Regions from separate parts of the Frateuria sp. GZRR35 genome, predicted to be linked through region 2. Evidence: riboswitches for the same ligand, from Rfam matches in the RefSeq annotation. Region 2 holds a riboswitch; the other holds the start of a gene.

Region 1 (15,274 bases), on a different contig from region 2:
AGCGTGGCGATCAGCGTCGGCCGCAGCCGGCGCAGGAACACCAGCATCACCAGCACGACCATCACGATCGAGATCAGCAGCGCGACCTCGACCTCGTGCAGCGCCGACTTGGTCGTCTGGGTCAGGTCGAACACCGCGTGCATCTGGATGCTGGCCGGCAGCGAGGCGCGCAGTTGCGGCAGCTTGGCGCGGATCGCCTCCACGGTGGCCACCGCGTTGGCTTCGGGGCGCTTGGCGATCTGCAGGCCGACCGTGCGCGCGCTGCCACTGGCGTCGGCAAACCAGGCCGCCTGGTACTTGTCTTCCTGGCCACCGTAGACGCGGGCGACATCCGACAGGCGCACCGGCACGCCATGCTTCATCGCGATCAGCAGATGGGCGAACTCGTCCGGTGTCTGCAGGCCATCGCTGGCGGTGACGGTCATCTGCGTGCGGCCGTTGCTCAGCGTGCCCTGCGGCGAGGTGACGTTGGCCGCGCGCAGCGCGTTGGCCACGTCATTGGCGGTCAGCCCCTTGGCGGCCAGTGCATCGGTGTCCAGCTCGATGCGCACCGCGTGCGGCGTGCCACCGAACACCTGCACCTGCGCCACGCCCTGGATCTGCGAGACGGCCGGTTTGAGCAGGGTGTCGGCAAGGTCGAACAACTGGTCCTGCGGCATCCCCGAGGAGGTCAGGGTGATGAACAGGATCGGGATTTGCGCGGTGTCGAACTTGAAGTACTGCGGCGGCCCGGGCATGCCCGAGGGCAGGTCGGGCGCCGCGGCGTTGATCGCCGCCTGCACGTCGCGCGCGGCGCTGTCGGCGGTGCGGTCGAAAGTGAAACGCACCATCACCGAGGCCTGGCCTTCGGTGGCGTTGCCGTACATCTCGTCCACGCCCGGGATGCGGCCCAGGTGGCGTTCCAGCGGCGCCAGGATGGTGGTGGCCATGGTTTGCGCGCTTGCGCCCGGCTGGCTGGCGATCACGTAGACGCCGGGGAAATCGAGCGAAGGCAGTGCGGCCACGCCCAGCAGCAGGTAGGCCCACAGGCCAGCCAGGGTCAGGCCCAGGGCCAGCAGCGAGGTGCCGATCGGGCGGCGGATCAGGGGGGCGAAGATGTTCACGGGGCGTCCGTACCGCGGGGAAGGCGCGTCACAGACACCGCGCCGGGACGGCTAGCGTAGCGCGAGGCCGCCGCGCGGTTCGTGGGCCAGAGGATGGGCAAGGTCATGCCGCACGTTATGCCCTCCCGGCCTGCGGCAAGGATGTGCCTGAAGTCCGGCCCCTGCCGAAAGACAGGGCCGGATCAGTCGACAGCCATAGCTTCCCCCGATTGCGGGGGGAAGTTGCCAGAAGGGCGGACGGGGCGGGCTGGCGCGAAGCTCAACCCCCGGGCGTGTAGCGCAGCGTCAGATACCAGCTTCGCCCTGGCTGGTTGAAGTAGTAGACCGTCTCGTAGCGGCGATTCAATGCGTTGGCCAGGCGCGCTTCCACCTGCCAGCCGCCTGCGAACGCGTAACTTGCGCGAAGGTCGGTGGTCGCATAACCGCCCAGCCGGCGCTGGTTGGCCAGATCGTCGTAACGCGCGCCGGCAGCGAGCACGGTGGCGCCCACGCCGAAGGCGCCGAAGCGGCGGTCGAGCTCCACCCGCGCGGTGCGCTCCGGCCGGCGCGGCAGCAGGTGGCCATCGTTGGCGCCGCCGTCGCGGTTTTCCGGACGCTGCAGCGTCAGGTAGCCCTCCACCCGCCAGCCCGCCAGCTCGGTGCCGGCCTGGGCCTCCAGTCCGCGGATGCGCGCGCGGCTGATGTTGCGCGGGAAGTAGTTGGCGTCCAGCGAGATCAGCTGGTCGATGGTGGTCTGGTAGGCGTTCAGTGCCCAATGCCAGGTCGCCTTCTGCTGCGCGAGACCCACTTCGGCGCTGCGCGAAGTCTCCGGCTGCAGGTCGGGGTTGCCGCTGCCGTAGGGGTAATACAGGTCGTTGAAGGTCGGTGCGTGGAACGCGCTGCCCCAGCTGGCCGACAGCTTCAGTCCGTGATCGAAGGCGTAGCCCCATGCCGCCGCGCCGGTAGTATGGCCGCCGAACTGCTGGTTGTCGTCCCGTCGCACGGACAGCTGGATCTCATGGCGGCCGAAACTCCCCTGGTACTGCGCGTACCCGCCGGTGTCGCTGCGGCTGTCGTCGAGATAACCGGTGTCGCTGGAGAGGTGTTCGCGCTGCCAGTCGATGCCGAGCGTCAGCAACTGGTTGTCCGCCAGGCTCAGGTCGTTCTGCCAGGAGGCCTGGCTGCGGCGCGAATCGCCGTAGCGCATGAACACGCCGTCGTTGTCGGTACGTTGCTCATCCAGGCTCTGTCCGGCAGCCAGCGTGACCTTCCAGGCGGCCAGCGGAGCGAAGCCCAGTTGCGCGCCGGCGACTTGCTGGCGGTTGTGATGCTGGTTGCCGTAGGGCGCGCCGTCGAACTCCACGCGGCTGTCGCTGCGCAGCCAGGTCGCGGTCAGCTCGGTGCCGTTGTCCCAGCGGTAACCGGCGTTGGCCAGCGCGTTGCGGTTGCGGTAGGCGTCGGCATCCGGCTCGTCGGTGAAGCAGCCGGCGAAGACGGTACCCGCGCCGACGCGGCAGGCATTGATGCCGCGGGTGTACTGGCCGCCGATGCTCAGGTTGTACCAGGCGTGCGTGTCGCCCCCGGCCAGGCCGAACTGGCCGTCGGCGTAGCCGCGGCTGCCGGTGCCCAGGCGCATCGACGGCGCCAGGCTGCCGTTGCGCGGCCCGTGCCGGGTGAAGATCTGGATCACGCCACCGATGGCATCGGCACCGTAAAGGCTCGAGCGCGGTCCGCGTACCACTTCAATGCGTTCGATCTGGTCCAGCGGCAACTGGTCGAAGGCGGGGATGCCGGCACTCACGGTGCCGACCCGCACGCCATCGATCAGCAGCAACGTGTGCGAGGAATTGGTGCCGCGCAGGAACAGCGAGCTTTGCTGGCCCAGCCCGCCAGCCTGGGCGAAGGTCACGCCGGGCAGCCCCTGGAGCAGGTCGATCAGCGAGACCGGCTGCAGCCGGTCGATGTCATCACGGGTGATCACGCTGACCGACGACAGCGCGTCGTCAACGGTAATCGCCGTGCGCGTGGCGGTGACGATCACCGGCGACAGCGCGGCCGGGTCCGTGGCGTCGGCCGCCAGCGCGGCGAACGAGCTGCCGCACAAGGCGGCGGCAAGCAAGGTCTTCTTCATGGTGAGGTGTGTGTCCTTAGGCCGTGCGCCCACGCACGGCCTCAAGCGTGGATGAGCTGGCGACCGGAGGCGGGGGACAGGAGCGACGGGCAGGCACGGGGCCACGCACGAGGTCCGGCCCGCCCACCGCAGGTCCACCAGGCAAACGCTTCGGGCCGGTCTCCGGGCTCGCGGGCGCAGGCGATGAGGCCTGCCGGGCGGCGCCTTCCCATGCTCAAAGCACAGTGGCGTGGGCCGTCCGTTCGACTCGCTTACCGTTGCGGGGGCAGCGCCGGCCTTGTTGTGCATCGCACAACGCACCGGCTTCCCGTTTCATCCCTTGGTGCGAGCCAAGGGACACCCAAAACGGGCGGAATGTTAACGCGGAAAGCCAAGCTCCCCAACAGCGAAGGTCATTGCTGAAAAGTGCTAACAAAAGGTTGACATTCCGTTAGTGGCGACGCTACGTTCGGCAAGCGAATCGTTGCGGTATTGTGATTTGCAGGTAAACGAAGAAGCGCTGGGGCGTGTCCGATAAGTCGTATGTCGGGACAGGAAGCGTTTGTCGTTGGTGTCGGTACGCTGGCCTCGAAAGCTCGCGCCCGGCTTTTTACAAGACTCGTCTGTGGGTCGATCTGGGGAGATTTTGAATGAACAAGGGTTACATGCTGCGTGGGGCTCAGCCCCGTCGCACTGCCCTGACGCTGGCTTTGGCCATGGGTCTGGGCTTCACTGGTGTGGCCTTCGGCCAGGCCACAACCGGCAGCATCTTCGGCACGGCTCCGGCCGCTGTCGGCGAGACTGTCATGGTGCAGAGCTCGAACGGCACCACCCGCGAAGTCGCGGTTGATGCGGACGGCCGCTTCGTCGTCAATGGCCTGCCAGTCGGCCGCTACACCGTCACCCTGCGCAAGGACGGCGAGGTCCTCGCGACCCAGGACAACGTCGGCATCGCCGTGGGCGGTGGTACGTCCGTCTCCTTCAGCACTGCCAATGCAGAGAACGCGCAGAACCTGGGCGCAGTCCAGGTGGTTGCCAGCGCGCTGCCCGCCATCGACGTCACCAGCGTCAACTCCAGCACCATCATCACTGCTGCCGACCTGCAGAAGCTGCCGGTGGGCCGTAGCGCCGAATCGATCGCGCTGCTTGCTCCTGGCGCGGTGAAGGGCAGTGGCTTCTTTGGCAATGCCGTGTCGTTCGGCGGCGCTGGCGTTACCGAGAACGCCTACTACGTCAACGGCTACAACACCGGTGAGCCTTACCGCAACACGGGCGGCTTCTCCCTGCCGTACGGTTCGATCGACCAGCAGCAGACCTTCACCGGCGGCTACGACGCCAAGTACGGTCGCTCCGACGGCGGCGTGATCAACCAGATCGGTAAGCGTGGCACCAACGAATGGCACTTCGGTGGTCAGATTGCCTGGGCGCCGCGTTTCCTTGCCGAAGGTGGCAAGAACGTCTATTACCCGACCTTTGGCGAGCTTCCGGCGGGCTATGAGGTTGAGAACCCCGAGCTGGAAGGCACGCTGTACCGTTACAAGCAAAAGAACAAGAGCTGGGAAACGATCTACTCCGCTTACGTCGGCGGTCCGCTGATCAAGGACAAGCTGTACTTGTTCGTGTCGGCCGAGACCAACAAGACGAAGGGGCGCAACATCCAGTCGATCGGTGGTAACGACGTTTACTACAGCAACCACGAGACGCACTTCTACGGTAAGTTGGACTGGAACATCGACGAGAACAACGTCTTCGAGCTGACCGGGCTGAAGAGCGAGGAGAGCACGGGCAGCGGCGCGGCGTACGATTTCGATTACGACACGCTGACCTCCGGGCCCTTCTCCTACGTCAACGACGTGAACAAGGACTCGGCCCAGTTCCTGATCGGCAAGTACACCAGCTACATCGGTGACAACGCCACGCTGAGCGTCACCTACGGTAAGGGCGACTTCAAGAACCCGGTCGTCTACGGAAACAAGAGCGAGCTTCCGGCGATTTCGGGTTCGGCCAACCAGAACCCGGCGTACGGTGGCCCGTTCGTCACCAACGACCAGAGCGGTTTCTACGTGTATTCGCCGGACGCGGCCAATCACACCGACGGTCTGCGCGTCGACTTCGACTACCGCCTGGGTGACCACGACCTTGCCGTCGGTATCGACAATATGCAGTACACGGCCAAGAACCAGGGCCAGACCATGTCGGGCCCGGGCTACGCCTGGATCTACTCGCATGCGACCGATCCTTCCAAGAACATCAGCACCACGCTGAACGTCGGCGCACCGGGTGGCGAGGGTTACTACGTCGCCAAGTACATCTTCAGTGTCCAGACCAGCATGACGATGGACCAGAAGGCGTACTACCTGCAGGACGTGTGGAACGTCACTGACAACCTGCAGCTGAACATCGGCGTTCGCAACGACCACTTCACCAACTACAACGACCTCGGCATTGCCTTCGTCGACGAAAAGAACCAGTGGGAGCCGCGTCTGGGCGCCAGCTGGGACGTCAACGGCGACTCGAGCTTCAAGGTCTACGGCAACGCCGGCCGCTACTACCTCGCGCTGCCGAACAACGTTGCCGAGCGCGCCGCCAACCGGTCGACCTTCACCCGCCAGTACTACACCTATGGCGGTATGGATTCGAACGGTATTCCGCTCGACCTCACGCCGGTTCCGTCGGCTGACGGCAATCCGGCCGGTCCGGGCCCCGTGTCCTCGAACTTCGAGACCGGCGATCCCAAGGACGCTCGCCAGGTTTCGGCGCTCGACCTGAAGGCTCAGTACCAGGACGAGTACATCCTGGGCTTCGACAAGACGCTTGGTGCGGATTGGGTCTACGGCGCCAAGGTGACCTACCGCGAACTGAAGACCGCGATCGACGACGAGTGCGATCCGTTCGGCAGCCTCGTGCCCAAGCTCGAGTCGATGGGCCTGAACCCGGACGACTATTACGGTGCGCTGGTCAACCCGTACTGCCGTCTGTTCAACCCGGGTGGCACCAATACGTTCGCGCTCAAGAGCGACGTCGATGGCACCTACACCAACGTGACCATGACGGCCGCCGATTGGGGCTACGACTACAAGGCCAAGCGCACCTACAAGGGCGTGAACCTGTACCTCGAGCATCCGTTCGATGGCAAGTGGCAGGGCCGTATCGACTACACCTGGTCGAAGAACGAAGGCAACACGGAAGGCCAGGTGCGTTCCGACTTTGGCCAGGGCGACGTCTCCAAGACCGAGAACTGGGATTCCTGGCAGCTGATGCAGTACGGCAACGGCTATCTGTCGAACGACCGTCGCCATCAGATCCGCATCCGCGGCGCGTACCAGTTCACGCCTGAGTGGCTGGTGTCGGGCGTCCTGCTGGCGCAGTCGGGCACCCCGAAGGAGTGCCTTGGCTTCTATGGCCCGAACGAAGAGGATCCGACCGGTTACGGTTCGGACTACCACTTCTGCTTCGGCCAGCCGTCCAGGCTCGGCGACACGGGCTTCACGCCGTGGACCAAGAAGCTGAACCTGAGCGTGCGTTACACCCCCTCGTTCGCAGACGGCAAGCTCGCTCTGCAGCTGGAGGTGTACAACGTGCTGAACGAACAGAAGCCGCTGCAGCTTGACCCGCGTTCGGAGAGCCGCTCGTCCGTCTTCACGGTGTCCAACACCTACGGTCAGGGCCTCTACTTCGATCCGCCGCGGTACATGCGTCTGTCGGTGTCTTACGACTTCTGATCAGGCCAGTAAGCGAATTTGCAGTTAGATTCGCCAAAGGCGCCACCTGAAAAGGTGGCGCCTTTTTTTTCCGTTGCGCTCGGCAAGGCGAAAACCGGTCGTGCCATGGACAGGAAGCCGCCAACGGCTGGACCTGACGTAGGGATATTCCTTCCAAAGACAGGTCTGGATATGCCGAAAGCCGACGCAAACCCGGGCGCGGGGGCTCAATGGAAGATGCGCTCTCGGAGCCGGACGCAGGCGCCTTCGATAATGGACAATCACTTCGATGAATACACCCAATCTTTCGATGGCACAGGATCGGCGACACCGGCGCGCCCAGCACTACATGGACACGCAGCAATGGGCTGCTGCGCAGGCGACGCTGGAGTCACTTGTACAGTTGGCGCCGCATGATGCACGGGCGCGCATGGGGCTGGCCAACGTCATGTTCAGGCAGGGGCAACTGCGTGCCCCGACCGAGCAGCTGATGCATGTCGCCAGGACACCACCGGACGATGTCCCCACGATGATCGAGCTCGTGCGTGGGTTATTCACCGGCGGAGCGACTCTGGCCGCCCGCGCCTGCCTTTCCCGCTTCACTGCGATTCGCGGACAACCCGCCCATACGCTCGCGGAGCAATCGAGGCTCTGGTGGATGCTTGGTGAAATCGGCGAATCGAGGAGCCTGATCGAGCGCGCCATCGCCGAGGGCGCGGACGAACCGGACGCCCATCTCCAGTACGCCATGATGCTGCAGTACAGCGGCGAGCTGGTTGCCGCCAGGGAGGTGCTTGAGGCTTGCCTGCGTCGATGGCCGCTGTTCGGAGGCGCTGCCATGGCGCTGGCCAACGTGCAGAAGCAGACGCCCGATACGCACCATCTCGATTTCCTGCACGCGCAGTTGGCTCGCATCCCTGTCGGCAGCCATCACCGTGACGACAATCATGTCAGGGCGGAATTCGAGGCCGCGCTTTTCAAGGAGCTGGACGACCTGGGACGTTACGATGAGGCGTGGTCGGCCCTGGCGCGCAGCAACGGATTGATGCAGGCGCTCAATCCCTATGATGCCGCCGCGGAAGAGGCGCTTACCCAGGCGCTCATTGGCGCGCCCGCCGCCATCGCGGCGGCCGCGAGCGCCGCAGGACAGGCAGATGGCCCGATCCCGATTTTTATCGTCGGTCTACCGCGATCCGGCACGACATTACTGGAGCGCATGCTCTCAAATCATTCGCGCGTGGCTTCAGCGGGCGAGATCAATGACTTCCAACGTCAGTTTCTCTGGGCCGCCGATGTCGCGCCGGCAGGCGCACGAGCGCTTGCAAAGGCGTTCGAGCGCGTGGGCAGGATCGATTTTGCGGACCTGGGCGCGCGCTACCTCAAACAGACCCAATGGCGCGCGAAGGGACACCCTTATTACATCGACAAATTGCCGTCCAATATCCAGATGGTGCCCTTCATCCGACACGCGCTTCCACATGCGCGCATCCTGCACATCGTGCGTGAACCAATGGATGTGTGCTTCTCCAATCTCAAGGCCATGTTCGGCAACGTCTCGGCCTATAGCTACGATATCGACGCAATGGCGCACTACTACGCCCAGTATGTGCGCCAGGCAGACCAGTGGCGGACGGTCCTGCCCAAGGCCATGCTCGATGTTTCGTATGCCGCTCTGGTGCAGGAGCCAGAGGCTACCCTTCGCCAGGTCCTTGACTACTGCGGCCTCGAACTCGAACCGGGCTGCTTGTCTCCGGAGCGCAACGCTACGCCCGTTGCAACGCCAAGCAGCGTGCAGGTGCGCGAACCGGTACACACTCGCGCACTTGGCCAATGGCGTAGTTATGCCACCCAGCTTTCCGACCTGCAGAGTGCGCTTGACCGCCATATACACGCCATGCGGTTTCGTAAGTAACCATCGGTCGAAGCGAGACCATGGGGCACGGCTCCCGTTCCTTGCACACGCTTCATGCATACCACGACGCCGAAAAAGCCCATTCCGCGTATCGAAGCCGGCAGCGCGCCGTCCAGCTGCACAACACGGCAGGCGCATTTGTCGAACCCCATGGCGTTGAGTAGCCTTCTTCTCATGACAGAAAACAGTACGGCGGTGATCACTGAGCTCAGGCGCCAGGCCAAGTTCCACATGGATGCCCAGCAATGGGACGCGGCAAGAATGGCGTTGGAATCGTTGCTGCAGCGCACTCCGGGCGACGTGCCCATACGTATCGAGATGGCCAGCGTTTTGCTTCGGCAGGGCCATCTGCAGGCGGCAAGCCGACAACTGCTGGATGCGGTGCCCTTGCTGCCCAACCATGTCCCCCTCATCGCGCAACTGACGGTTCGCCTGCTGATGCTTGGCGAAGTGGAGGCGGCGCGTGCCTGCCTGGATCATTTGGCCCGTGCACCCCAGCCGCCTGCGTCGGTTCTTGCCGAGCAGGCGCACCTGCACTGGATGATCGGCGACGTATCGAGCGCGACCTCCCTGATGGGAAGAGCGGTCGCCGCGGGAGTCGATGGGGCTGACGACCGGTACCTCCACGCCATGTTGTTGCGCTGTTCGGGAAAGTTGACTGAAGCGGAAGGAATTCTGGCGAGTTGCCTCCATCACTGGCCCGACCTGGGAGACGCCGCCGTCATGCTGGTGAACCTGCGGACGCAGACGCCGGCAGCCAACCACTTGGATCTGTTGCGTGGTTGCCTCGATCGGCTTCCAGTGCCCGATGGGACGCGCGCGAGTTACGTTCGCGCGCAATTCGAATCAGCCGTGTTCAAGGTGCTTGACGATCTGGGCGTCCACGACGAGGCGTGGGCCGCGCTGGAACGCAGCAATGCACTGATGCACAAGCTCAATCCCTACAACGCGTCGGGCGAAGTGGCGGCGATCGATGCGCTCATCCAGGCTTCGCGCAAACTGACGGATCGCCCGGCGGCAGCGGCGCCACTTGCCGGTCCCACACCTATTTTCATCGTGGGCATGCCGCGATCGGGAACGACGCTGCTCAACCAAATGCTCGCGGCCCATTCGCAGGTGGCCTCCGCGGGCGAGATCAATGACTTCCTTAGCCAGCTCCGGTGGATGACCGATGCCCCTCCCGCAGGCGTGCAGGGCCTCCTTCGGATGATCGAAAGAGCCGCCGATATCGACTTTGCGGAACTGGGTGCGCGCTATATCCGCCAGACAGCCTGGCGAGCGCGCGGCCACCAGTTCTACATCGACAAGCTGCCCATCAACGTGCGCATGGTGCCGTTCATCCGTCAAGCGCTGCCGCACGCGCCCATCCTGCACATGGTGCGTGACCCCATGGATGTGTGTTTCTCCAACCTCAAGGTCATGTTTGGCAATGCGTCGGCCTATTGCTACGAGCAGCAAGCGCTGGCGCACTACTACAAACAGTATTCACGGCTTACTGATCATTGGCGCGTCGCATTTCCCGGCGCCATGCTGGATGTGTCCTACGCGGCGCTCGTGACTGAACCCAGCGAGACGCTTCACCGCGTGCTGGTCCATTGTGGTCTGGATCTGGAGGAAGGATGCCTCCATCCGGAGCGCAATACGGACCCGGTAGCCACGCAGAGCAGTACACAAGTACGCGAGCCCATTCACTCTCGCTCCGTGGGCGAGTGGCAGCACTACGCAAAATATCTTGGGCCTTTGCAGCGGGCGCTTGCTTAAGTACGCAGGGAGCGACGCCATCAAAAATAGCGTTGGCGTTGAAAGCGCGATCGCCGAGGCGTGCGTTCGGTTACGCACCCGTGGTCGACAGGCCACAGAATCAGCCGGGGTTGGGCGCCAAAGCGGGACGAAAGCCCACGTAACGCAGCCAACCGATGTATCGCGCCTGCCGAACTCGCGCCGCCGTGCGCCACTGCATGCGGAGCAAAACCGCTGCGGTATGCGGTGAAGCTCTATTCATTAAAAATACATGCGATTAACTTCGGCTGGAGAGTGCGGAGTGGCACTCCGCTTAACTCTATCCATTAAATACGGCTATCCACCGGATCGACAAAAACCCTGAGGCGACCGGCACTTACTTCACATTCTCTGCACGAATATAAGCATCTCATGAACGGTGAGATGATTAAAAAAAAGTTGACACTCCATCTCGGGCAGAGCTAGCTTCAGGCCGCAGCCGAGTGTTGGTTGCGGCTAAAACCCGCTGGGGTGCCGACACCTATCGCAGCGATGTCGGTTAGGAAGCATGGGTTTGGCCTTTCTTCTGCCAGGACTTTCATGGCCCGGCTAACGGCCGCTTTGGGGAGATCGCTAAATGAACAAGCTTCATAAACTGCACGGGGCATTGCCACGCCCGACCGCTTTGACCGTGGCCTTGGCCCTGGGACTAGGCTTGACCGGCCTCGCGCACGGCCAGTCCACAACCGGCACCATCTTCGGTACAGCTCCGGTCGCCGCAGGCGAGACCGTCGTCGTCCAGGGCGCCGGAGGCGCCACCCGAGAAGTCGCGGTGGATGCGAGCGGTCGCTATTCGGTCACCGTGCCGGTGGGTCGCTACACGGTTACCCTGCGCAAGGATGGCCAAGTGCTCGCCACGCAGGAAAACGTCGGCGTTTCGCCGGGCGCGGGTACCCAGGTACCGTTTGCCGCCGCGACTGCGGAGAACGCGCAGAACCTCGGCACCGTGCAGGTGGTCGCCAGCGCGCTGCCCGCCATCGACGTAACCAGCGTCAACTCCAGCACAATCATCACCGCGGCCGACCTGCAGAAGCTGCCGGTGACCCGTAGCGCCGAGGCCATCGCGCTGCTCGCTCCGGGCACCGTGAAGGGCAGCAGCTATTTTGCCAACGCCGTGGCCTTCGGTGGTTCGAGCGTCTCCGAAAACGCGTACTACGTGAACGGCTACAACACCGGCGAGCCGTACCGCAACATCGGCGGCTTCCAGTTGCCCTATGGTGCGATCGACCAGCAGGAAACCCTCACTGGCGGTTACGACGCCAAGTACGGTCGTTCCGATGGTGGCGTGATCAACCAGATCGGAAAGCGCGGCACCAACGAATGGCACTTTGGTGGCCAGGTCGTGTGGGAACCGAAGTATCTGCAGGCCAGCCCGCGCAACCGCTACTACGCCAGTGGTGCGCTGCCGCCGCCGACGGGAGCCCTCGAATACCAGTGGGCGGATCCGGACCTGGTGGGCGCGCTGCATCAGTACCGCAGTGACAACAAACAATGGGAAACGGTCTATTCGGCCTACTTGGGCGGTCCGCTGATCAAGGACAAGCTGTTCATGTTCCTGGCCGCCGAAACCACCAAGACCGGTTACACCACGGTCGGTACCGACACCACCGAGCGCGTGTCCTACAACCGCGACAAGAACACCAAGTTCTACGGCAAGTTGGACTGGAACATTACCGACAACAACGTTCTCGAGCTGACCGCGCTGAAGAACAACCAGACCACCGGCACCGGCTCGACCTACTACTTCGACTACGCGACGCTCACCCCAGGTGCGTTCGCGGCCCCGAATGACATCACCAAGGACAACGCCGACTTCTACATCGGCCACTTCACCAGCTACATCACTGACAATGCGACGCTGAGCATCGTCTACGGCAAGGCAGACTTCAAGAATCCCAACATCTACGGCAACCACAGCGAGCTGCCGTTCATCTCCAACCCGCAGTACCAGGATCCGACCAAGGTTCCGGCGGGTACGCCGCCGACCGGCATCAGCAACACCCAGACCAACAGCAGCTGGCTGTCCAGCGACGCCACCAACGGCACCCACGGGCTGCGCGTCGACTTCGATTACCGCCTGGGCGACCACGACCTGGCCGTCGGTATCGACAACATGCATTACGAGGCCACGAACCAGGGCCAGTCACAGATCAACCCGTTCAATCCGGCGATCGACTACTTCTGGTCCTACCGCTCCAATGGCACGGTGCGCCAGTACAAGATCGGTTGGCAGACCAGCATGTCGATGGATCAGAAGGCGTGGTACATCCAGGATACCTGGCAGGTCTCCTCCAACGTCCTGCTGAAGGTGGGTCTGCGCAACGACCACTTCACCAACTACAACGATCGCGGCGATGCCTTCGTCGACATGAAGAACCAGTGGGAGCCGCGCATCGGCGTCAGCTGGGACGTCAACGGCGATTCCTCGTTCAAGATCTACGGTAACGTCGGCCGCTACTACCTCGCGCTGCCGGATAACGCCGCCGAACGCGCGGCCAACATATCGACCTACACCTGGCAGACCTACGACTACACCAGTGTGGATGCGAACGGCATTCCGCAGGGGCTGACGCCCGTCGGCGGCCTGGTTTCCCCCGATGGCGAGTTCGGCCTGCCCAAGGACCCCGAGCAGGTCACCGCGCGCAACCTCAAGCCCGAATACCTGGACGAGTTCATTGTTGGCTTCGACAAGCAGCTCAACGACAGCTGGAACTACGGCGCCAAGGCTATGTGGCGTGATCTGAAGACCGCCATCGACGACGAGTGCAGCCCGTACCGCATCGCCGGAAAGATGGGAATCGCGCCGGGCGGCGAGTACAGCTACGACAACTATCTCGCCATCGTGAACAGCGGCTACTACAACTCGCTACTGGGCCCGGCGTATTGCCGCCTGATCAACCCGGGTCAGACCAATACCATGTTGGTCAGGGCGGATGAAGGCAGCGGCCTGCCCGACCAGTTGGTGTCGATGACTCAGGAGGACTGGGGCTTTACCCAGGGCGTCAAGCGCAAGACCGGCTCGCTGAACCTGTACCTGGAGCATCCGTTCGACGGCAAGTGGCAAGCTCGCGTGGATTACACCTACTCCCGCGGCTTCGGCAACACCGAAGGCCAGGTTCGTTCGGACTTCGGCCAGGGCGACGTGTCCAAGACCGAAGACTGGGATGCCTGGCAGTTAATGGACGGCCAGAACGGCGAATTGTTCAACGTGCGCAAGCATCAGCTTCGCATCCGTGGCGCCTACTCGTTCTCGCCGGAATGGCTGGTCTCCGGTACCGCCCTGATCCAGTCGGGCGTGGCCGAGTCGTGCCTCGGCTACTACGGCCCGACCGCCGACCAGGACCCGACAGCCTACGGCCCGGACTACCACTGGTGCGGTGGCCGCAAGTCGCCGCCGGGTGAAACGCACACGCCGTGGACCAAGCAGATCAACGTCGGCATGCAGTACATGCCCGCCTTTGCCGATCACAAGCTTGCATTCAAACTGGACGTCTTCAACCTGCTCAACGAGCAGCGCGCGACACAGACCTACCCGACCCGGGATACGGATCCGGGCTTCATTGACAACCAGTTCCACACGCCGGTGACGTTCGAGCCGCCGCGCTACGTGCGCCTGTCGGTGAGCTACGACTACTAAGAGAAGATCGGCTGAGTTGAGCCCTGAAGCCACCGGTCGCGAGACCGGTGGCTTTTTTCCAAGCGTTCGACCCACCGCAAGGAAGGCGGCCGGCCCGGAAGAAAGGATGCCCCGACCGTCATGAGTCAACGCGTGAGATGCGCTCGAGGGCTGGTGCGGAGACGGTTTCGACGACAAACCCGCGCCACCTTCCCGACCGAACGAGCACCCGCGCTGCGGGCCGTACAACGGTCTACCTAAGGCCAGGCGTGACGCGCCCGAATTTCGCCTTCGGCGAACGGATGCGCGTTCAGCCTAGGTCCGCAAGCGCCTTGCGCAGGGGTTGGAGCTGGCTTTCGTAATGGCGCCAGGCACCCAGTCCGCGTGTATGGATGGACTCCCGGACTTGCGGGCTGCTTCGCGTGGCGACCGGAGCGGCGTTGCTTTCGGGGCGCAGGCAAGCTTCTTCCACATCAAGCCCGCAATGGGCGAGCACGCGTGGGATGGTCGTGGCCGAATCGCGAACCAGTTCGGCGTAGTCAACATCCAGCATGGCGCCGGGCAGGGTCTCGTGCCAATGGCGGACCAGACGGGCGTGTTGCCCGTAGTAGTGCGCCATGGCGCCTAGCTCGTAAGTGTGGGCCGAAATGTTGCCGAACATCGCCTTGAAGTTGGAGAAGCACGTGTCCATCGGATCGCGCACCATGTGCAGGATCGGCGCATGCGGCAAAGCCCGGCGGATGAACGCCACCAGCTGAATGTTGCCGGGCAGTTTGTCGACGTAGTACGGCCGGCCTTCCGCTCGCCACTGCGTCTGCTTGAGGTAGCGCAGGCCGACCTGATGGAAGTCGATATCACGGCTGCGCTGGGTTACGCGCAGCAACCCTTCGGCCTGCTCCGGAATAACGTCGGCCATCCAGTGCAGTTGGCGCCAGAAGTCGCCGATCTCGCCCGCGGAAGTCACCTTGGAATGGCTCGACAGGATGCGGTCCAGCAGCGTGGTGCCTGAGCGCGGCATGCCCACGATGAAAATCGGGATCGGTCCCTCGAATGCCGGAGATTGCGTGGCGGCCG
Region 2 (15,274 bases):
CGCGCAAGTCCTCTTGCCTCAGCTCCCGAGCGCCCGCGGTAAATCGGCGCAGCTCCTCTAAGAGCAGGCGACTGACCAAGCAAGGCGCTGTGGCACCTGGCTCTTATCCCTCACCGGGCTTGGCAGGCCATTTCTTTGGTTACTTTTCTTTGGCCAGCAAAGAAGGTAACCCGAGCGCCGGCAGGCGATCGGAAGCCCGCGGCAGGCGAGCCCAGTCGCGGGGAGGCTCCGCATGAGCGACAACCAAAGCAACCTCGGGACGAACAGCCCCGCGAGCCCCAGCCCCTCACCCCAGCCCTCTCCCCCGGAGGGGAGGGGGCGCTCGAAGCGTCACACCGCGCGGGCGTCGGCCTCGGCGCGCTCCAGTGCCCGGCGCTCGCGGCGCAGCCGCAGCCAGTCGGAGAAGCGCTCCATGTAGAGGTAGATCACCGGCGTTGTGTACAGCGTCACCAGCTGCGACAACAGCAGGCCACCCACGATCGACACGCCCAACGGCCGCCGCAACTCCGCGCCGATGCCATTGCCCAGCGCCAACGGCAGCGCACCCAGCATGGCCGCGGCGGTCGTCATCATGATCGGCCGGAAGCGCAGCAGGCACGCGCGCCGGATCGCCTCACGCGCATTCAGTCCATCGCGCTGCGCCTCGATCGCGAAGTCGATCATCATGATCGCGTTCTTCTTGACGATGCCGATCAAGAGCACGATGCCCACGATGCCGTCCACCGACAGGCTCATGCCGCACAGGATCAGCGCCAGCAGCGCACCCACACCCGCCGGCGGCAGCGTCGAGATGATCGTCAGCGGATGGATGTAGCTCTCGTACAACACGCCCAGCACGATATAGATCACCACGATCGCGGCCAGCAGCAACAGCACCTCGTCGCCGATCGAGGCGTTGAATTCGGCCGCCTTGCCGATGAACTGCCCGCGCACCTGCGGCGGGAAGTCCAGCTGCGCCTCGACCTCGTGGATCGCATCGACCGCCTGCGACAGTGAGTAGCCCGGCGCCAGGTTGAACGACACCGTCACCGCCGGCAGCTGCTGCTGATGGCTGACCACCAGCGGCGCGCTGGTGACTTCGGCCGTGGCCAGCGAGGCGATCGGGATGGTGCCGCCGCCACCGACCTGGAAGCCGACGTTGCCGGTGTTGCCGATCCCTGAGGGTGTCGCCGAGTTGGCCGAGGTCAGCTGGCCAAAACTGGTCGCGGTGGAACCGGTCAGCGCGCCCGAGCCGTTGCCGCGCACGGTGAGCTTGTTGAGCAGGTCGCGACTGGAGCGGAACTCCGGCGCCACCTCCAGCACCACGCGGTACTGGTTGAGCTGGGTGAAGATGGTTGAGATCTGGCGCTGGCCGAAGGCGTCGTACAACGTGTCGTCGATGGTCTGCACCGGCACGCCCAGGCGGCTGGCCTTCTCGCGGTCGATGGTGAGCTTGAGCGCGTTGCCCTGGTTGGCAAGGTTGTTGTCCACGTCGGCGAGCTCCGGCCGCTGGCGCAATGCCTGCGTCATCTGCTCGGCGCGCTTGGCCAGATCCGCCGAGTTCACCTCCGACAGCGAGTACTGGTACTCGGTCGCGGCGACGCGACTGTCCAGCGTCACGTCCTGCACCGGTTTCAGGTACAGCGCCACGCCAGGGATGTTGGCTACCGTGTTCTGCAGGCGCGGCATCACCTCCTCCAGGCCGCCGCGGTCGCCGCGGTCCTTGAGCACGATCGAAAGCTGGCCCTGGTTGAGCGTGGGGTTGATGGTGCCCGCGCCAATGAACGCCGCCACGCCGGACACGGCCGGATCGGCGCGCAGCGCCTCGGCCACCGCCTTGGTGCGCTGCTCCATCTGCGGGAAGGCGACGTTCTCGTCGGCCTGCACCACGCCGGTGACCAGGCCAGTGTCCTGCTCGGGCAGCAGGCCCTTGGGGATTACGACGTAGAGGATGATCGTGAGCACCACGGTGGCTGCGGCCACGATCATGGTCAGGCGGCGGTGGTCGAGCACCCAGTCCAGCGTGCGGCCGTAGAAGTCGACCGTGCGCAGCCACACGCCGCGCTTGCCGGCGGCGGCATGGCGCTCGTGCGCGTCGTCGCCTTCCGGAAGCTGGTCGGGCTTCAGGAGATAGGCGCACATCATCGGCGTCAGCGTCAGCGACACGAGCATCGAGATCGCCACCGCGATGGTCAGAACCCAGGCGAACTCGTGGAACAGGCGGCCGGTGACGCCCGGCATCAAGAGCAGCGGCAGGAACACCGCGATCAGCGAAACGGTCAGCGACAGCACCGTGAAGCCGATTTCCTTCGCGCCAATCTCCGCGGCCTCCTTGCCGCTCTTGCCCTGCTCGATGTAACGCACGATGTTCTCGATCATCACGATCGCATCGTCGACCACGAAGCCGGTGGCCACGGTCAGCGCCATCAGTGAGAGGTTGTCCAGCGACATCCCGGTGAACGCCATCACGCCGAAGGTACCCATCAGCGACAGCGGCACCGCGATCGACGGAATGATGGTCGCCCACAACCTGCGCAGGAACACGAAGATCACCGCGACCACCAGGCAGATGGTCAGCAGCAGGGTCAACTCCACGTCGTGCACCGAGGCGCGGATGGTCACCGTGCGGTCGGCGAACACGTCCAGGTGCACGTCGGCCGGCAGCACCGCCTGCAGCGAGGGCAGCACGGCGCGGATCTGCTCGACCGTCTGCACGATGTTGGCGCCAGGCTGGCGGCGGATGTCCAGCAGCACCGCCGGCTTGCCGTTGGCCCAGGCCGCAAGCTGGTCGTTCTCGACGCCATCGACGACGCGTGCGACGTCCTTCAGGCGGACCGGCGCGCCGTCCTTGTAGCTGATGATGGTCTGCGCGTAGGCGGCCGCATCGGCGAGCTGGTCGTTGGTGCCGATCGAGTAGCTTTGCGTGGCGCCGTTCAAGGTGCCCTTGGGCGCGTTGACGTTGGCCGCCTGCAGTGCAGCGCGCACGTCTTCCAGCGTCAGCCCCAGGTTGGAAAGCTGCGAGGGATTGACCTGCACGCGCACGGCCGGACGCACATTGCCGGCGATCGACACCAGGCCCACGCCCTGCACCTGCGAGAGCTTCTGGGCGATGATCGAATCGGCCAGGTCGTTCACCTCGCGCAGCTGGCGGCTCTCGGAGGTGAGCATCAGCGTGAGGATCGGCGCATCGGCCGGGTTCACGCGGTTGTAGACCGGCGGGTACGGCAGGTTGTTGGGCAGCGTGCCCTTGGCCGAACTGATCGCCGCCTGCACGTCCTGCGCGGCGATGTCGATGTCCCGGTCCATGTTGAACTGCAGGATGATCGTCGACAGGCCCGCGGACGAATCCGAGCTCATCATCGACAGGCCCGAGATCTGGCCCAGCTGGCGCTCCAGCGGCGTGGTCACCAGCGCCGCCATGGTGGTCGCGCTGGCGCCCGGGTACTGCGTGGTCACCACCAGGCTCGGTGCGTCGATTTCCGGCAACGCGGACACCGGCAGCTGCCGATAGCCGAGCACGCCCAGCAGCAGCACCGCCACCATCAGCAGCGAGGTGGCGATCGGGCGGCGGATGAAGAGGGTGGAAAAGCCCATGAATGTGAACCTTTGATGCGGCTTCATGCCGCGTGATGTGTCACTCCCTCCCCCGCGTGCAGGGGAGGGTCGGGGAAGGGTTCCACACGCTGCGGCAAGTTCCGCCTACCCCCTCCCAGCCTCCCCCTGCGAGCAGGGGGAGGCACCGGAAGCCATCAGTGCCCGCGGCGACCGCCGCCATTCTTTTTGGCCTTCTCCAGCTCTTCCTTGGTCGGCGCCGGTGGCACTTCGCCGGGCTTGAGCGGATTGACCTTGCTGCCGGGCTTGAGGCGGAACTGGCCTTCGGTGACCACCTTCTGGCCCTGGGTCAGCCCGCTGGCGATCATCACCGCGCTGTCGCCCACTTCCTGCGCGACCTGCACCGGCTGCATCTTGACCGTGTTGTCCTGCTGCAGCAGGTAGACGTAATCCCCGTCGGGCCCGCGCTGCACCGCCTGCGCGGGGATCACCAGGCCGCCGCCGACGGTGCGCACCTTCAGCCGCACATTGACGAACTGGCCGGGCCACAACTCGTTCTTCTGGTTCGGGAATTCCGACTTCAGACGGAACGTGCCGGTGCTGGCATCGATCTGGTTGTCGATCACCTTGAGCACGCCGCCATCGGCGATCACGTGCGCATCGCCGCGATCGAGCGCGGCCACGGACAGTTCGCCCTCGCCCATCGCGGCCTGGCGCACCATGTCCAGGTTCTGCTCGGGCAGGTTGAACATCACGTTGATCGGGTGCAGCTGGGTCAGTGTGACGATGGTGCTGGTGGTGGTGACCACGTTGCCCGGGTCGACCCCGCGGATGCCGGCCAGGCCATCGATCGGCGAGACCACCTTGGTGTAGCCCAGCTGCACTTCGGCGTCGCGGATCTGCGCCTGGTCGGAGGCGAGGGTGGCTTCGAGCTGGCGCACGGTGTTGTGCAGTGCGTCCAGGTCCTGCTTGGCGATGTAGCCCTTCGGGCCCAGCTCCTGGCTGCGCGAGTAATTGGCCTTGGCGGTGGCCAGCTGCGCCTGGTCCTGGTGGAGCCGCGCCACGGCCTGGTCATACGTTGCCTGGAAGGTACGCGGATCGATCAGCGCCAGCACCTGGCCCTTCTTCACCGGCTGGCCCTCGGTGAACTCCAGGCTGATCAGGCGGCCGCTCACCTGCGGGCTGATCGCCACCGTGTTGAGCGCCTGCACCGTGCCCAGCGCCGTGAGGTACACCGGTACGTCCTGGCGCGCCACCGGCACCACGGTGACCGGCACCGGCGGTTGCTGGCCTTCTTTTCCCTGGCCCTGGGCATTGGCCTGCCCTGGCTGACCGCCCGGCTTGTGCATCAGGCGCAGACCCACGAAGGCCAGCACCAGCACCACCACCACGATCAGCGCGATCTTCCAAAAACGCGACATTGATAAAGCTCCCGGATGTTGTCGAACCCCTGCAGGCTGCACGGCGCGCAGCCAGGGCCGACCCTGTGAAAAGCATAGGGTTACAGCAACGGCCTTGGACAATGCCAGTTGACAGGGGTGCCCCATGACCGATGACACGTGACCGGCGGCGCTCTGCCGTCGATCGCATCGCGGGTCCGGCCTGAACCTTACCGCGCGCTTTGATCTATAATCGGCGTCTTGTCTGCCCCGCGCCGGCCAGTCTAGAGGCTCGCCGGCCCGTCCACTGATTATCTGGAGTTACTTGCGTGAGCGGTTCCATGACCAAATCGGACCAGAGCTTCATCCGCCAGTTCAGCTGGCTGATCGCCGGTCTGCACGTACTGGCGCTGGTGTTGCTGATCATGGCCTACAGCATCTACTCCCACGCGGCGAAGGAAACCAACCCGCACGCAGCGCAGCGCGTCGCCGAGCGCCTGGCCCCGGCCGGCGCGGTGTACGCCGGCGACACCGGCCGCGCCGCGATGCTGGCCGCGCAGGACGCCGCCGCCAAGGCCGCCGCCTCGCAGGTCGCCTTCGGCGGCAGCACCGACGGCAAGACGATCTACGAAGGGTTGTGCCACAGCTGTCACACCGCCGGCGTGGCCGGCGCGCCCAAGCTGGGCGACAAGGCCGCCTGGGCGCCGCGCATCGCGCAGGGCATCGACACCCTGGTCAAGCACGCGATCGAGGGCTACCACGGCCCGGACGGCAACTTCATGCCCCCCAAGGGCGGCATGCCCTCGCTCACCGACGAGCAGGTCGCCAGCACGGTCAAGTGGATCGTCAGCCAGGCCAAGTAAGCTCGCCTGACAGAAAAACCATCATCGAAACGCCGCCCACCGGGCGGCGTTTTTTTGTTCGCCCCTTTTTCTCCGGGGAGAGGGTTGGATGAGGGTCAGCCTCGCCGACGCCCTCGAAGGCTTTTCACGCACGCCTCGCCGCGGGCACCCTCGATCCCGCGATGCGGGCGCCGCCTACGGAGTCCACGCGTGCGCGAACCGCTGCAGCTGCGGGAAGAACGCATCGAAGCGCGCCTGCAGCGGCGCATCCATTTCCTGCAGCACCGGCAGCATCCGCCCCAGTGGGTTGTCGCGCTGCAGGCGCTGGCCGATGCCGGCCAGTGCGCGATCCAGCACCGCCGGGTCGGCATAGGCGGCGGGCAGGTCGTTGGCCTGCATGTAGTGCGCGAAACGCCGTGCGGTCGGCGGCAGCAGCGCGTCCTGCCGTTGCAGCAACCCGCGCAGGCCGGTCGAGAAGCCCGCCAGCGGCAGCGGCGACCAGCGGGCGAAGTCGCGCGCGAGCAGATGATCGAACCACATGTCCAGCGCGATGCCCGCGTAGCGCCGGTACGGCGGCTCGAACAACGCGCGCGCCGCCACGACTTCCGGGTGGCTGTCGGTGTAGCCGTCGATCGCCCGGTGCAGCGCGATGCCCTCGCGCACGCCGGCCGGCAACGACCGATCCGGCGTGCCGCGTACGAAGTCTCCGAGCACTCCACCGAGCACACGATCCCCGTCGGCTCCGGCGAGCAGCGCGTGCGCCAGGTGGTTCACGTCGGTGCCCGGCACGACGGCCGATGCACGGCCACGACGGTTATCATTGTGCGCATGACGCCCATCACCGTTCCCGACAATCCCGCCTCGTTCCCGAGCGAAGAAGCGAGCTTCGCGCTCGACGGCCCGGTCGGCAAGCTGGAGGCGATCGGCAACGTCGCCGCGCCCGCCGACGCCCGAAGCGGCGTGGCGGTGATCTGCCACCCCAACCCCGTGCAGGGCGGCACCATGCACAACAAGGTGGTGACGATGGTCGAGCGCAGCCTGCGCGAGTCGGGGCTGGACACCGTGCGCTTCAACTTCCGCGGCACCGGCACCTCCGAAGGCAGTTACGACGAGGGCAACGGCGAAGGCGAGGACCTGGCCGCGGTAGTCGCCTGGGTGCGCCGCGTCCGCCCCGACGACGTGCTGTGGCTGGCCGGGTTCTCCTTCGGCAGCTACGTGACCATCCGCAACGCCGCGCGCCTGGGCGCCGCGGCGCTGGTCAGCATCGCACCGCCGGCCGGGCGCTTCGCGCTGACCGACATCGACGTGCCGCAGTGCCCCTGGCTGATCGTGCAGGGCGAGGCCGACGAAGTGGTCGAGCCGCAGGCCGTGTTCGACTGGATCGAGAGCCTGCCGGTCGAACCCGACGTGGTGCGCATGCCCGAGACCAGCCATTTCTTCCATCGCCGGCTGATGGACCTGCGCGGCGCGGTCAAGCATGCCGTGCAGCCGTGGCTGCCGCCACGGCGCACGGGATGACCTGCTCATCCCCCCTCCCCTGCGTACGGGGGAGGGTCGGGGAGGGGGCCCACGCCAACGTGGACACCCGCCTCCTGGCCTCTCCCTGCAGGCAGGGAGAGGAGCAATCCACGCATGCCCTGGCCGCCCCCGCTCCATGACCGACCTCACCCCTTCCGCCCGCTACCACGACGGCGTCGCTGCCCATCGCTGGGAAGCCGACCCCGCGCAGCTCGCCGTGCTGCCGGAATTCGACCGCATGCACGCGGCTCTGTGCGCCACGCCGGACAACGGCGGGCTTTTCGGGCGACTGAAATCGCTGTTCGGCGACGACGAGCGTCCGCCGGTGCCGGGCCTGTACCTGTGGGGCAGCGTCGGCCGCGGCAAGACCTTCCTGATGGACCTGTTCGCCGCCAGCCTGCCGCACGGCGTGGCGCTGCGCCGGCATTTCCACCGTTTCATGGGCGAGGTGCACGCACACCTGCGCGAACTGGGCGAGCGCGCTGATCCGCTGGAGGACGTCGCCGAACGCCTGGCCGGGCGCTGCCGCGTGCTGTGCCTGGACGAGTTCCTGGTCAACGACATCGGCGACGCGATGATCCTGGCCAACCTGCTGGATGCCCTGTTCCGTCGCGGCGTGGCGCTGGTCACCACCTCCAACACGCCACCGAAGAACCTCTACCGCGACGGCCTGCAACGGGCGCGCTTCCTGCCCGCCATTGCACTGATCGAGCGGCACTGCCACGTGGTGGAGATGGTCTCCCCACGCGACTGGCGCCTGCGCGCGCTGACCCAGGCGCCGGTCTACCTGACCCCGCCGGGCGCCGAGGCCGAGCGCGCGCTGGCGCGGATCTTTGCCAGCCAGGCGCAGGGCGAAGCACACGAGGGCGGCACGCTGGACGTCAATGGCCGCCCGATCCCGCTGCGCCGGCAGGCGCCGGGCGTGCTGTGGTTCGAGTTCGAGGCGCTGTGCGAGGGCCCACGCGCGGTGGCCGACTACATCGCGCTGGCGCGGCGGGTGCCCACGGTGATCGTGTCCGGCGTGCCGCAGTTCTCGATCTACAGCGAGGACGCCGCGCGGCGCTTCCTGTTGATGGTCGACGAGTTCTACGACCGCCACGTCAAGCTCGTGCTGTCCGCCGCCGCGCCGATCACCGAGCTGTACGACGGCGAACGCCACCGCGCCGAGTTCAGCCGCACCGAATCGCGGCTGATCGAGATGCAGAGCGAGGAATACCTGGCGCTACCGCACCGCCCCGAATAGGCCTTCAGCTGCAGGAACGAACGGCTGGTTCCAGCAGGAGCCTCATCGCCCGCCGCATTTCTTTTTTCCGCATTGCGGCCGTCGACGCCGCCGAAGTACTCTGGCCGGAGGGGTTACAAGCGGTTCCCACCAGGTCGGCCGGAGGGAGAACGCCATGCATACGACCGTGGAGCACGCGCTGGAGGCGACCGCCCTGGATGGGGAATCCGCCTCCAGCGACGAGACAGGCCCGTTGGCCGCGGGCGACCATTACACCGTTCCGGGCTTCGATTCGGTCGCCCACCTCGCCTCCGCGTCGCTGGGCGTGGCGATGGTCGCGCTGGTGCTCGATAGCGGCAGCGCCTACTGGTACAGCCGCGATGCCGGGCCGCGCACTCCCCATGTTCTGCACCCGCTCTATCTGGAAGCCGCGCGTCGCGGTGCCGGCCAGGTGCTGCCGGACATCGCCGCCGACGCGCGCTATCGCGACACGCCACCCCTGACCGGCCCCTCGCCGGCCACCCTGCGTTTCTTCGCCTGCGAACCGGTGTTCACCCTAAGCGGCAGGCACGTCGGCGCGCTATGCGTGATGGACCATCCCCCGCGCAGCGGCCTGGACGAGGCCGGACTGGCCGCCCTGCGCGATGCCGCCCGACTGGCCGGTGCCGGCGTGGTGCTGGGCAGCTACCTCGGGCGCACCGACCCGGTCACCCAGCTGCCGCACCGCAGCGCGTTCTTCGAAGACCTGCGCAGCCGCCACAAGAACGGCGCGCAGCGCGCCTGGCTGATTGCCATCGAAGTGGCGCCGGTGGAGCGCTTCAATGCCTTCGTGCGCGCGATGGGCTTCCCCTATGCCGACGAGCTGATGCGCGCCGTGGCCGCGCGCGTGCTCGACTGGATGCCGCCATGCACGAACCTCTACCAGGTCGGCGTCACCCGTTTCGCCGCGGTACTGCCCGACGGCGACAAACCCCTGGAAACCACCCAGCTCGACGCGCTGGTCGCCCGCCTGCGTACACCGTTCGACTGCCTGGACATCCCGCTCACCCTGCAGCCTGGCGTCGGCCTGCTCGACCTGGACGTGCGCCAGCTCGACGGCTCCGATCCGCTGCGCCAGGTGATGAGCGCCTCCTACGCTGCCCAGCGCAACCCGCGCGGCTGGGCGTTGTACGAGCGCAGCCAGGACGAACGGCACCGCCAGGAGTTTTTCCTGGTCACCGAGCTGGCCGCCGCGCTGACCGAGCGCACCGAGCTCTACCTGCATTACCAGCCGCGCGTACGCCTGAGTGACGGCCGCTGCATCGCCATGGAGGCGCTCGCACGCTGGCGCCACCCGACCCTGGGCGAAGTACCGCCGGGCCAGTTCGTGCCGTTGGCCGAACGCGCCGGCCTGATGCGCTCGCTGACCGGCTGGGTGCTCGACCACGGTGTCGCCCAGTTGGCCGCGTGGCGCCGCGCCGGCTGCGATGTGGGGCTGTCGCTCAACATCTCCAACGCCGATTTCGACGCGGACCTGGTCACGCGACTGCAGGACGTGGCGACCCGCTACGGCGTCGAGCCGCGCACGCTGGAGCTGGAGTTCACCGAGAGCACGCTGCTGGCGCACAACGACGCGACCCGCCGCCACCTGGCGGCGGTGCGCGAGCTCGGTGCGGGCATTGCCATCGACGATTTCGGCACCGGCTACAGCAATCTCGCCTCGTTGCGGCAGATGCCGGCAACCTGCCTGAAGATCGACCAGTCCTTCGTGCGCGCGATGGACGCCAGCCGCCACGATGCAGCAATCGTGCGCTCGACCGCGGCGCTGGCGCACGACCTGGGTTTTCGGGTGGTGGTCGAGGGCGTGGAAACCCGGCGCATCTACGACGCGGTGCGCCGCATGGACTGCGACGAGGTGCAGGGCTACTTCGTCTCGCGCCCGCTGCCGGCCGCCGCCGTGCCACCCTGGCTGGAGCGCACGGCCGACTGGCATCAGGTCGATGGCGAGGGCGCTCCGTGAGGTTGACCGACATCCTGCGTGGCCAGCATGCGCAGCTGTACGCCCTGCTCGACGAACTGCAACGCCTTGGGCTGACTGGTCCGGAAGGCCGCGAACGGCTGCAGAAGGCGAGGCAGGCGATGCTTTCGCACCTGAGTCTGGAGGACAGCCGGCTTTACCCGGCCCTGCACGCGAACCCTTCCACGTCCGTCCTGGCCAGCCGCTACGCCGAGGAGATGCAGCAGCTCACGCCTGCGTTGCTCGCTTTTTTCGATACCTATCGTGAAGGCAGTGCGGAACCGCAGGCGTTCTCGCGCAGTCTGGGTCAGTTGCTGGCCGTGTTGCAGCAGCGCATCGGTCGCGAGGAAGGTCGGCTGTACCCGGCCTACGAAGCGCACTGCGAGCCGACCGGCCTGCCGCCGATCTAGGGTGGGCTCGGGCCGCCATCGCCGAAGCGCTACTTGCGGGGAGCATAGGTTGTGCGCTGGCTCTGCTCCCCTCCCCTCCGGGGAGAGGGTTGGGATGAGGGGTCGGGGCTCGCGGGACTGTTTCGTCCGGAGATTGCATTGGTTGTCGCCCTTGCGTGGCCTCACCGCGACTGGGCTCGCCTGCCGCGGGCTTCCGACCGCCTGCCGGCGCTCGGGTCACTTTCTTTGCTGGCCCAAAGAAAGTAACCAAAGAAATGGCCTGCTAAGCCCGGTGAGGGATAAGAGCTAGGTACCGCCTCGCCTTGCTTGGTCAGTCGCTTGCTCTTAGAGGAGCTGCCGCCGCTTTACCGCGGGCGCTCGGGAGCTGAGGCAAGAGGGCTTGCGCGTTTGGGTGCCGGAGCGCCGCACTTGGCTCCCTCTCCCCTCCGGGGAGAGGGTGGGGTGAGGGGCCGGGGCTCGCGGGAATGCCTGCGAGAGCGCTGCCTTACTTGTCGTTCTTGCGAGTCTCCCCGCGACTTGGCTCGCCTGCGGCGAACCTCCCAAAAGAGATGGCGACTAAGCCCGGCGGGGGATAAGCGCTGCGCGCACTTCACTTTGCCTGGTGATCCCTCTTGCTCCTGGAGGAGCTGCCGCCGCTTTACCGCGGGCACCCGGAGTTGGCGACAGTTCGCGGCCGGACGCCCGGGCTACTGCTTCGAGGCCTTCAGCACGCTGATCTTGCCGTTGGCCTCCAGCCGCACTTCAGCCACGTCGCCCACTTCGCGCAAGCCTTTCTCGCGCAGTACGCGGCGGAAGGCTTCCTCGGACATGTCGTGCTTGCGCAACGAGCCCTCGATCACCTTGCCGTCGCGCGCCAGCAGGCTGGCCTTGCCCTCGACCAGCCGGTCCAGGCCGGCCCAGCGCGCGCAGGTCCAGGCGATGCCCTTGTCCAGCAGGAAGATCGCCAGCACGCCGATGATCGCCGCCAGCGGCGCCTTGTCGTCGCCGATGATCGCGGTGCGCAAGGTGCCGCCGACCAGCATCAGCACCACGATGTCGAAGGTGGTCATCTCGCCGAATGAGCGCTTGCCCAGCAGCCGCAGCAGGACCAGCAGGCCAAGGTAGACGCCTGCCCCGCGCAGCGCATACACCCACCACGGGTCCGACAGGTGCATGACGTCAGCCCGTCGAGCCGCCCATCACCGGGAGGATCGCGCCGCTGATATAGCTCGAACAGCTGGGCGCGGCCAGGAACACGTACGCAGGCGAGAGCTCCTCCGGTTGTGCCGGTCGGCCCCACGGGTTCTGCTGGCCGAACTTGGCCACCTGCTTGGCCGACTTGTCGGCGGGATTGAGTGGCGTCCACACCGGGCCCGGCGCCACCGCGTTGACGCGGATGCCGCGCGACACCAGGTTGCTCGCCAGCGACATGGTGAAGGCATGGATCGCGCCCTTGGTGGCCGAGTAGTCGAGCAGGTGCGCGTTGCCGAACAGGCCGGTTTCCGAGCCGGTGTTGATGATCGCGCTGCCCTCGTGCAGGTGCGGCAGCGCCGCCCTGGCCATGTGGAAATAGCCATAGATGTTGGTGCGCATGGTGAGGTCGAAGTGTTCTTCGGTGATGTCCTCCAGCGCGTCGGCGTGTTCCTGGAACGCCGCGTTGTTCACCAGGACGTCCAGACGGCCGAACTCGTCCACGGTCTGTTGCACCGCCTGCTCGCAGAAGTCTGGATCCTTTACGTCCCCGCGGATAAGCAGGCAGCGGCGGCCCTCCTTCTCCACGTAGCGTTTGGTTTCGCGCGCGTCCTCGTCCTCGGACAGGTACACCACCGCCACGTCCGCGCCCTCGCGCGCGAACAACACCGCCACCGCGCGGCCGATGCCCGAATCGGCGCCGGTGATGATCGCGCCCATGTCTTGGAGCTTGCCGCTGCCGCGGTAGTCGGGCGCCTCGAACTGCGGGCGGGGCTTGAGCTTCGCCTCCTTGCCGGGCTTGCTCAGATGCTGCTCGGGCAGCGGCGGACGCGGTTTGGGGCGAGGGCTGGTCTGGCCGGGCTGTTTCTTGGCGGCGCTCTTCTTGCTCGCGGACTTGCTCGCCTTGGCCTTCTGCTTCTGCTTGTCCTCGGCATCGATCTGCGATTGCACCTGCCGCTCTTTCGCTACCGCCTTGCCGGTGCCGGTGCCGGTGCCGCGCCTGGCGGTTTTCGTCGTGGCCATCATCCGCTCCCGTTGTGGCTGGGTATGGCTCGCGACGATAGGCACGCACTCGTGGCGGACAGGTGAGCGCGGCGTTGTCAGCACTCGTCGGACAGCCCGTGGGAGCCGACTTGTAGGCGACGCTTTTGTGCCCCTGCATCCAAAGCATCGCCCGCAAGCGGGCTCCTACAAATAGGTGTAGCCGGGATGTCGGCGGCAGACTCGACCTCAGCTTCGCACCACTAAATCATGGGTTGACCGCCGCCAACCTCCCCGATATGTTGTGTCTCGTCGGTGCCCGTCCAGACGCGACTGTCGGTCGGGCTTAAAAGGGAATCCGGTGCGAATCCGGAACTGCCCCGCAGCGGTAAGCGGAAACGAACGTCCTCACATGCACTGGGCCGCAGCGCCTGGGAAGCGAGGGCAAGTAGGACGGATCGAACGATCCGGTGTCCGCGAGTCCGAAGACCTGCCGGCACGCCGGGCCCCATGGGCCGGCGGTCGCGCTCCATGAGACGCGGCCGCCCGACCCTGTCGCGACCCAGCGCGGGTGACCGCTTCCGCGGGGAGGCGCGTCGCATGCGGGCGTTCTGGCGCCCGCGTGGGGCGTGCCGTCCATCGGAAGCGAGCCCTCAGGCCCTGCGCGCGGGAGCAGGCGTTTGACGTTTTCGGAACCGTCGCGTCGGTGCGTTCTCCTCCGTATCGGCGCGGCGGCTTCCCTTCCGGAGCTTCCGCATGGACACCCTCGACACTCCTTCCCCCGAAGGCACGCCCGCGCATGCCGACGACAGCTTTGCCCTGACCCCTCCGCACAGTCCCGCGCAGATGCGCGTGACCAAGCGCAACGGCGCCACCGAAAGCGTGGACGTCAACAAGATCGTGCGCGCGGTAACGCGCAACGCCGATGGTCTGCACGCGGTCGACCCGCTGCGCGTGGCGCTGAAAACCATCGGCGGCCTGTACGACGGCGCCAGCACGGCGGAGCTGGACCAGCTCTCGATCCGTACCGCCGCCGCGCTCACCGCGGAGGAGCCCGAATACGGCCAGCTCGCCGCGCGCCTGCTCGGCGCCTACATCGACAAGGAAGTGCGCGGGCAGGAGATCCAGAGCTTCTCGCAGTCGATCGCGCGCGGCGCGAGCTTAAGCCTGCTCAACGCGCGCCTGCGCGATTTCGTCACCGCGCACGCGCGCAAGTTGAACGACGCGATCGATCCGCTCGCGACCCGCCGCTTCGAGTACTTCGGCCTGCGCACGGTGTACGACCGCTACCTGCTGCGCCACCCACAGACGCGCAAGGTGATCGAGACGTCGCAGCACTTCTTCATGCGGATCGCCTGCGCGCTCGGCGGCAACGACGTGGGCGAGGCGCTGGAGCTCTACCGCCTGTTTTCCTCGCTCGACTACATCCCCAGCTCACCCACACTGTTCAATGCGGGCACCGCGCACGAGCAGCTCTCTTCCTGCTTCCTGCTCGACTCGCCGGCCGATTCGCTGGAAGCGATCTACGACAAGTACGCGGACGTCGCCAAGCTGTCCAAGTTCGCCGGCGGCATTGGCCTGGCGTTCACCCGCGTGCGCTCGCGCGGCTCGCTGATCCGCGGCACCAATGGCCATTCCAACGGGCTGGTGCCGTGGCTGAAGACGCTCGATGCCTCGGTCGCCGCGGTCAACCAGGGCGGCAAGCGCAAGGGTGCGTGCTGCGTGTACGTCGAGCCCTGGCACGCCGACGTCGAGGAGTTCCTGGAGCTGCGCGACAACACCGGCGACGAGGCACGGCGCACGCACAACCTGAATCTCGCCAACTGGATCCCCGACGAGTTCATGCGCCGCGTCGAGGCCGACGGCGACTGGTCGCTGTTCGATCCGAAGGCGGTGCCGCAACTGGTGGACCTGTGGGGCGTGGCCTTCGAGCGCGCCTACCGCGACGCGGAAGCGGCGGGCCTTGCCGTGAAGACGGTCAAGGCGCGCGAGCTCTACGCGCGCATGCTGCGCACGCTGGCGCAGACCGGCAACGGCTGGATGACCTTCAAGGATCGCTGCAACGCCACCGGCAACCAGACGGCCGAGCCGGACAACGTGATCCACCTGTCCAACCTGTGCACGGAAATCCTGGAAGTCACCGGCACCGACGAGACGGCGGTGTGCAACCTGGGCTCGATCAACCTGGCGCGCCACCTCGGCGATGGCGCCTTCGACTTCGACAA

What was found. Region 2 has a riboswitch for cobalamin ahead of ACFWZ3_RS08100 (ribonucleoside-diphosphate reductase subunit alpha). Riboswitches for the same ligand answer to the same signal wherever they lie in the genome.
Region 1: linked by a shared signal. The riboswitch ahead of btuB (TonB-dependent vitamin B12 receptor) and the one ahead of ACFWZ3_RS08100 (ribonucleoside-diphosphate reductase subunit alpha) in region 2 are both predicted to bind cobalamin.

Annotation. Positions count from the first base shown of each region.
Region 1 covers NZ_JBHZGL010000008.1:125,639-140,912, forward strand. The annotation lists gene ACFWZ3_RS11370 (efflux RND transporter permease subunit) at 1-1,103, opposite strand, end outside; gene btuB (TonB-dependent vitamin B12 receptor) at 1,363-3,213, opposite strand; cobalamin riboswitch at 3,350-3,572, opposite strand; gene ACFWZ3_RS11380 (TonB-dependent receptor) at 3,843-6,914, shown strand; gene ACFWZ3_RS11385 (tetratricopeptide repeat-containing sulfotransferase family protein) at 7,183-8,805, shown strand; gene ACFWZ3_RS11390 (tetratricopeptide repeat-containing sulfotransferase family protein) at 8,860-10,566, shown strand; gene ACFWZ3_RS11395 (TonB-dependent receptor) at 11,162-14,221, shown strand; gene ACFWZ3_RS11400 (tetratricopeptide repeat-containing sulfotransferase family protein) at 14,511-15,274, opposite strand, start outside.
Region 2 covers NZ_JBHZGL010000005.1:120,816-136,089, forward strand. The annotation lists gene ACFWZ3_RS08050 (efflux RND transporter permease subunit) at 331-3,573, opposite strand; gene ACFWZ3_RS08055 (efflux RND transporter periplasmic adaptor subunit) at 3,729-4,952, opposite strand; gene ACFWZ3_RS08060 (c-type cytochrome) at 5,252-5,773, shown strand; gene ACFWZ3_RS08065 (ACP phosphodiesterase) at 5,948-6,526, opposite strand; gene ACFWZ3_RS08070 (alpha/beta hydrolase) at 6,581-7,270, shown strand; gene zapE (cell division protein ZapE) at 7,407-8,513, shown strand; gene ACFWZ3_RS08080 (putative bifunctional diguanylate cyclase/phosphodiesterase) at 8,668-10,491, shown strand; gene ACFWZ3_RS08085 (hemerythrin domain-containing protein) at 10,488-10,898, shown strand; gene ACFWZ3_RS08090 (DUF421 domain-containing protein) at 11,585-12,052, opposite strand; gene ACFWZ3_RS08095 (SDR family oxidoreductase) at 12,057-13,175, opposite strand; cobalamin riboswitch at 13,346-13,561, shown strand; gene ACFWZ3_RS08100 (ribonucleoside-diphosphate reductase subunit alpha) at 13,806-15,274, shown strand, end outside.